DNA from 3 places in the Rhodococcus sp. NPDC127593 genome. Region 1 is predicted to be linked to each of the others. Evidence: riboswitches for the same ligand, from Rfam matches in the RefSeq annotation. Region 1 holds a riboswitch; each other region holds the start of a gene.
What was found. Region 1 has a riboswitch for thiamine pyrophosphate ahead of thiO (glycine oxidase ThiO). Riboswitches for the same ligand answer to the same signal wherever they lie in the genome.

Region 1 (2,256 bases):
GGAACGCTGACGGCAGTCGTCACCACCGACCCCGACCTGATCGAACAGTTGCCGGCCACCGTCGTGGTCCTGCCGCCTGCCACGGTGCTGGACTGGCTGGACCAGCCGTAACTATGCGTTCTGCTGCAACAGGGCAGACAGCGAGCGCGCGGCGGCCTGCGGGTCGCGGGCCTCGGTGATCGCTCGCACGACGACTATGCGGGAGGCCCCCGCGGCGAGAATCTCCGGAACGCGGGACTCGTCGATGCCGCCGATCGCGAACCACGGGCGGTTCGGCTCGGAGTCGGCGGTCGATCGCACCAGATCGATGCCCGACGCGGTCCGCCCGGGCTTGGTGGGGGTGGCCCACACCGGTCCGGTGCAGAAGTAGTCGACGCCGTCCTCGATCGCCGCGAGGCTGGCCTGAGCGCGACTGTGGGTGGAGCGGCCGATCAGGACGTCGGAGCCCACCACGGTCCGTGCGTACGGGACGGGCAGGTCACCCTGGCCGAGGTGCAGCACGTCGGCCCCAGCCGCCAGCGCCATGTCGGCGCGGTCGTTGACCGCGAGCAGCGCTCCGTGCCGCCTGGCCGCGGCCGCGAGCACCGACAGCGCCGCCAGTTCGTCCCGGGCGTCCATCGTGCCGAACTTCTTCTCTCCGGCCGAGCCCTTGTCGCGGAGCTGGATGATGTCGACGCCGCCGGACAGCGCGGCCTCGGCGAACTGCGCCAGGTCGCCCTTGTCGCGCCGAGCATCGGTGCACAGGTACAAACGTGCTGTTCCGAGGCGACGCCGACGGTCCGTGAGGTTGCTGTGATGCGAGGTGGTCACGGCATGACGGTAGCCTCTACGGTGAAAGTGCAACACGGGAGTCCCGGGGAACGTGGGGCTGAGAGGGGCTCACGCCGAGCCCGACCGTCATACCTGACCCGGATCATGCCGGCGCAGGAAGTGAGGTGGAGTTCAATGGCGAGATCGGTATCCGTCGTCGGAGGCGGAGTGATCGGCCTGTCCGTTGCGTGGCGAGCAGCCCGCAACGGCTGGTCGGTACGGCTGTACGACCCGTCGATCGGTTCGGGAGCGTCCTGGGTGGCGGGCGGCATGCTCGCCCCGTTGTCCGAGGGCTGGCCCGGTGAGGAGAGCGTCCTCGAACTGGGGAGCGCGTCGCTCGACCGGTGGCCCGAATTCGGGAAGGAACTCGAGGCCGGAGCCGGCGTCGAGCTGTTCACGTCGGAGAGTTCGCTCACCGTCGCGCTGGACGGCGCCGACGCGGAGGACCTGCGGACCATCGCCGAATGGGTGGGTGCGCAGGGGCGGGAACTGCAGATTCTCAACCGTGCCGAAGTCCGGGCCCTCGAGCCGATGCTGGGTCGCGGAGTCCGGTTGGGACTCTTGGCCGTCGACGAGCTGGCCGTGGACAACAGGCTGCTGTTGCAGGCGTTGCAGCGGTGCGCCGTCGACGCCGGAGTGGAGCTGATCGGGGAGGCCGTGCGCAGCCTCGACCGGCTCGACACGGACCAGATCGTCGTCACCGCGGGCATCGCGTCACCGGCCCTGTGGCCGGGGCTTCCGGTTCGCCCGGTGAAGGGCGAGATCCTGCGGTTGCGCTCGCGTCCCGGGGTGACCCCCGCGCCGGGCCGCACCATCCGCGGCAGCGTGCACGGAAGGCCCGCCTACCTGGTGCCGCGTGCCGACGGCATCGTCGTCGGCGCCACCCAGTCCGAGTCGGGCAACGACACGCAGGTCACGGTGGCCGGTGTCCGGGACCTGATCGCGGACGCCGAGGCGCTGATGCCCGCCATCGGCGAGTACGAACTGCGTGAGACCTCGGCGGGTCTGCGTCCGATGACGCCGGACAACCTGCCGCTGATCGGCCGGGTGTCCGATCGGGTCGTGGTGGCGACGGGACACGGCCGTAACGGCATCCTGCTCACCCCGGTGACCGCCGACGCGACGGTGGCATTGTTGGAGGGCTCGGCACTGGTAGAGGCGAAAGCCGCCGACCCCGAACGTTTCGAGAAAGTAGCGAGGTAGAGATGAGTGAGCAGCAAGTAGTGGTGCCGATCGGCATCAGCGTCAACGGCGAGGACCACGAGTTCACGGAACCGTTGACCGTCACCGGGCTGCTGGAGGTGCTGAACCTGCCCACCAAGGGCATCGCGGTGGCGGTGAACGGCGCCGTGTTCCCGCGCGCCCAGTGGGACGAACTCGTGGTCCGGGGCTGGGAGATCGAGATCCTCACGGCGGTGCAGGGTGGCTGACGCGACGTCCGGCGTG
Region 2 (2,256 bases), on a different contig from region 1:
TCTCCTCACGCAGCACGTACCGGGACTCTCGCCAAACTACCAACGATGAGCAGGCAGGACCGATCGAACGCGATATAGATCAACCGTGCGCTAACATTCGTGCGTGGCCGCATGGACCGATCCCGGGGGCAAGAGCCTCCTCGACTATCCGCGCCCGTCGGTGGCGGTCGACGTCGCCGTTCTCACCGTCGACGGCACGGAACTGAAAGTGCTTGCGGTTCCCCGCCGTTCGGGCCGGATCGCCCTCCCCGGCACCTTCCTCCACGAGGGTGAACGACTGCGGGACGCCGCCGAGCGGTGCCTGCGCATCAAGGCCGGCCTGACCGGCACCGAATTCCATCAGCTCGCCATGCTCGACGATCCCAGCCGCGACGATCGCGGGTGGGTGCTGTCGATGACGCACGGCGCCGCGCTGCCCCGCACGACGCTCCCCCGCGACGCGCTGCTGATCACCGTCGACGACGACCGGGTGACGCAGGAGCTGGCATTCGACCACGCGGACGTCGTCGCCCTCGCCGTCGCCGACCTGAGAGAGCGATACGCGCGGTCCGTCGACCCGTCCGGCCTGGCCGGCGACACGTTCACGGTCCTCGAACTCCGCCGGGTGTACGAGGTGGTGTTCGGACGCCTCCTGCCGAAGGACTCGTTCCGGCGGCACATGATGCCGGCCCTCGAGAACACCGGCGACATGGCCGTCGTCGGGACCGGCCGGCCCGCGGAGATCTACCGGCGCGGCCCCGCGCCCCTCCCGCCGAGCGCGGCCGCGTTCCTCGCCGGCTGAGCCCGTCCACCGACCCGGGCCTTTCCGCCCGCGGCACGGCCGGTGCTAGGGTCGGCTTGTTCTGACACGGGGTGCTCCGCACGGGCGGGGCTGAGAACACACCCGGGAACCTGCTCAGGTAATGCTGACGAAGGGATGTCAACGTTGTGAATAGCTCTGTCCAAGATGCTGCCGGCGCCGGCCAGCACGCCCGATTCACGGACCACTTGTGGGACCGGACCAAGGTGCTGCGCGAGGCGATCGACGAACTCGAGTTCCTGCGCCGACTCGGCGACGGAACGCTGCCGCTGGACGTGTTCCGCACGTACATCGAGCAGGATTTTCTGTACCTGACCGGGTACGCGAAGGCCCTCTCGCTGGTGGCCGCGCACGCGCCGGGCCCGGTCGAGGCCGGCTTCTGGGCGGGCTCGGCCGCCGAGGCCGCCACGGTCGAGGCGACGCTGCACCAGAATCTGCTGACCAGCGGACGACTCCCCGAGTCGGACGTGGAGCCGCTGCATTCGCCGGCCTGCCTGGGGTACATCTCCTACCTGACGGCCGTCGCCGCCACCGAGCCGTATGCGGTGGCCGCGGCGGCGGTACTGCCCTGCTTCTGGATCTACGCCGACGTCGGGCACCGGCTCGCGGCCAGCGCCCGCGACGTGCTCTCCGCGGACCCGTCGCACCCCTACGCGCAGTGGGTGACCACCTATGACGCGGAGGAGTTCCACGCCGCCGTCGCGACGGCCCGCGAACTCGTGGACGCCGCGGCCGAGGCGTCGACCGACGCCCAGCGTGAGGCGATGGCGGAGGCGTTCGTGATCGCCAGCCGCTACGAACTCATGTTCTGGGATACCGCTCTCAACAAGCAGGAATGGCCGGCGTCGTGACACTCTTCTCTCGTACCAAGCGCGCTGCCACCGCAGCCGTCATCCTGGTCTCCGCCCTCTCGCTGCTCACCGGTTGCGCCGGTGACTCGCAGTCCGACGACACCATCCGGTTCGCACTCGACTGGACACCGAACACCAACCACACCGGTCTGTTCGTCGCCCAGCAGGAAGGCTGGTTCGCGGACGCCGGACTCGACGTGCAGGTGCTGCCCTACAACGACACCTCGCCCGACACCCTGGTCGACGCCGGTAACGCGGAGTTCGGGGTGAGCTTCCAGAGTTCCGCGACGTTCTCGAAGGCCGCGGGCGCACAGACCACGTCGGTGATGGCCCCGCTGCAGCACTGGGCGACGGGCATCGCGGTGAAGGCGGATCGCGCCGACATCACCCGCCCCCGGGATCTGGACGGCAAGATCTACGCCGGGTTCGCGGACCCGGACGGCGAGGAGACGCTGAAGCAGATCATCCGGAACGACGGCGGCAAGGGCGAATTCACCACCGTCACGCTCGGCACCTCGGCCTACGAGGCCGTGTACTCCGGCACCGCCGACTTCACCGTCTCCTTCTTCGGCTGGGAGGGTATCGAGGCCGAGCACCAGGGCACCC
Region 3 (2,256 bases), on a different contig from region 1:
GACCGTCCACGAGGAAATGCTTGCCCCGATGCTCGACCGGCTTCACCTCGGCCGGGTCCGCGAAGATGCCCTCCCGGTCGAGCACGAGCGCGTCGGGCCCCCACGAATCCCACAGAGCGAGTGCCACGTCGACGAATTCCGCGGCGCGCGAATAGCGCTCGTCGTGCGGCGGCATCTCCTCGAGTCCGTGATTGCGCGCCTCGGCGTCGAACATCGACGTCACCACGTTCCAGCCGGCGCGGCCGCCGCTGATGTGGTCGAGGGATGCCAGCATCCGGGCCGCGTGGAACGGTGTGTAGAACGTGGTGGACACCGTAGTCACCAGCCCGACCCGTTCCGTCGCCCGCGCCATCGCGGACAGCGCGGTGAGCGGTTCGAGGAACCACACGCCTCCGGATGCGGGGTCGCGCACCGAATGCCCGTCGGCGAAGAACACCGCGTCGAGGCAGCCCCGCTCCGCGGTCTGCGCCAGCTCCTCGTAGTAGGTGATGTCGCAGAGTCGCTCCACCTGGGACGACGGGTGCCGCCACGCGGCGCCGTGGTGCCCGCAGCTGAAGAGGAACGCGTTGAAGTGCAGTTGCCGGGCGTCGGTCATGTCAGTCCTTGACCAGTCCGCCGTCGACGACGAGGTTCTGGCCGGTCACCGCACGCGACCACGGGGACGCGAAGAACAGCACCGCGTCGGCGAATTCGTCCGGGGTGGTGACCCGCTGCAGCGGGGTGCTCGCCGCGATGAGGTCGAACACCTCGTCGGGAGTGGCGGCGCTCGCGTCGGTGGTGCGGAGCAGCCCGCCCGACACCATGTTGACGGTGATGCCGTCGGGACCGAGGTCGGCGGCGAGGGTGCGGGTCAGCGACAGCGCCGCGGCCTTGGCGGCCGTGTAGTCGTGGTACGGGACGACGGGGTTCTGGAACAGGTTGGTCCCGATGTTCACGATCCGGCCGAACCCGAGCGAACGCATGCCCGGCAGCGCGGCCTGCGTCGTGTGCAGTGTCGCCTTCACGCTGCCGCGCAGCTGCGAGTCGAAGGACTCCCACGTGATGACGTCCGCCTTGTCGCGTGCGTCGCCGTTGAACGAGAAGTCGGCGAGCGCGTTGTTGATCACCGTGGTCACCGGTGAACCGAAGTGCCCCTCCGCCGCGGAGAACAGCGTCGCCACCTGTCCGGCGTCGGTGACGTCGGCCCCCAACGCGACCGCACGGTCCGCGCCCAGGGAGGCCGCGAGTTCCTCCGCCGCGTCCCGGCTGTTCCGGTAGTTCACGATCACCCGCGCGTTCTGCGCCGCGAACGATCGCACGATGGCGGCGCCGAGGCCCCGCCCACCGCCGGTCACCAGGACGATCTGCTTGTCGAGCTGCATGCTGCCACCTTCCGTTCGGTCGGCGACGAGACATCGGATGAGCGCATACGGCCGTCTCCGCGACATCCCTTCGCCGGCATTACCCAGTTCAGGTTCGACGGGTCTGTTCTCAGCCGCCGGCTCGTCGCCGGGTAGCACCCCGTGTCACTGGCCAACAGTGTAAGCGCAATCACCGAGCGTGTTTCTTGGTTGTGCACAACCAAGTTGTGTGCAACTATTCAGTGGTGACCGACAACCTCGCCCTCGACCGCCAGGTGTGCTTCGCGCTGTACTCGGCTTCCCGGGCCATGACGGCGAGATACCGGTCGATGCTCGACTCGTTGGGAGTGACCTACCCGCAGTACCTCGTGCTGCTGGTGCTCTGGGAGCGGGACGGCCGCGGAGTGCGCGAGATCTGCGACGCCCTCGAACTCGACACCGGCACGCTGTCGCCACTGCTCAAGCGGCTCGAAACGCTGGGCCTGGTCGAACGCCGGCGCTCCTCGGCCGACGAGCGCCGGGTCGGGATTCACCTCACCGACAAGGGCGCGGGTCTCCGCGCCGCCGCGGAGGGCATCCCCACGGAACTCGCTCAATCGACGGGAATGAACGTCGACGAACTCGTCGCCCTGCGGGACACCCTGTCGCGGCTCACCGAATCACTTCACAGTTTCAACACCCCTACAGGAGAGAAGTAACCATGAAGATCGTCTACACCGCCGAAGCCCTCGCGACCGGAGAAGGCCGCAACGGCCACGCCCGCACGTCCGACGGCCGGCTCGACCTGAACCTCGCCATCCCCACCGAGATGGGCGGGTCCGGCGACGGCACCAACCCCGAGCAGCTGTTCGCCGCCGGATACGCGGCATGCTTCCACTCCGCACTCCAGCTGGTCGCCCGTCAGGCGAAGGCGAAC

Region 2: another riboswitch for thiamine pyrophosphate. It lies ahead of ACFVJ3_RS29380 (TenA family protein); the one in region 1 lies ahead of thiO (glycine oxidase ThiO).
Region 3: another riboswitch for thiamine pyrophosphate. It lies ahead of ACFVJ3_RS30905 (3-oxoacyl-ACP reductase); the one in region 1 lies ahead of thiO (glycine oxidase ThiO).

What each region holds. Positions count from the first base shown of each region.
Region 1 is NZ_JBHXWI010000008.1:108,901-111,156, forward strand. Features, by position in the region: gene ACFVJ3_RS09450 (NUDIX domain-containing protein) at 1-111, shown strand, start outside; gene thiE (thiamine phosphate synthase) at 112-810, opposite strand; TPP riboswitch at 835-949, shown strand; gene thiO (glycine oxidase ThiO) at 946-2,013, shown strand; gene thiS (sulfur carrier protein ThiS) at 2,016-2,240, shown strand; gene ACFVJ3_RS09470 (thiazole synthase) at 2,233-2,256, shown strand, end outside.
Region 2 is NZ_JBHXWI010000035.1:30,824-33,079, forward strand. Features, by position in the region: gene ACFVJ3_RS29375 (NUDIX hydrolase) at 104-781, shown strand; TPP riboswitch at 839-934, shown strand; gene ACFVJ3_RS29380 (TenA family protein) at 928-1,650, shown strand; gene ACFVJ3_RS29385 (ABC transporter substrate-binding protein) at 1,635-2,256, shown strand, end outside.
Region 3 is NZ_JBHXWI010000038.1:24,024-26,279, forward strand. Features, by position in the region: gene ACFVJ3_RS30900 (LLM class flavin-dependent oxidoreductase) at 1-595, opposite strand, end outside; gene ACFVJ3_RS30905 (3-oxoacyl-ACP reductase) at 597-1,361, opposite strand; TPP riboswitch at 1,410-1,513, opposite strand; gene ACFVJ3_RS30910 (MarR family winged helix-turn-helix transcriptional regulator) at 1,586-2,038, shown strand; gene ACFVJ3_RS30915 (organic hydroperoxide resistance protein) at 2,041-2,256, shown strand, end outside.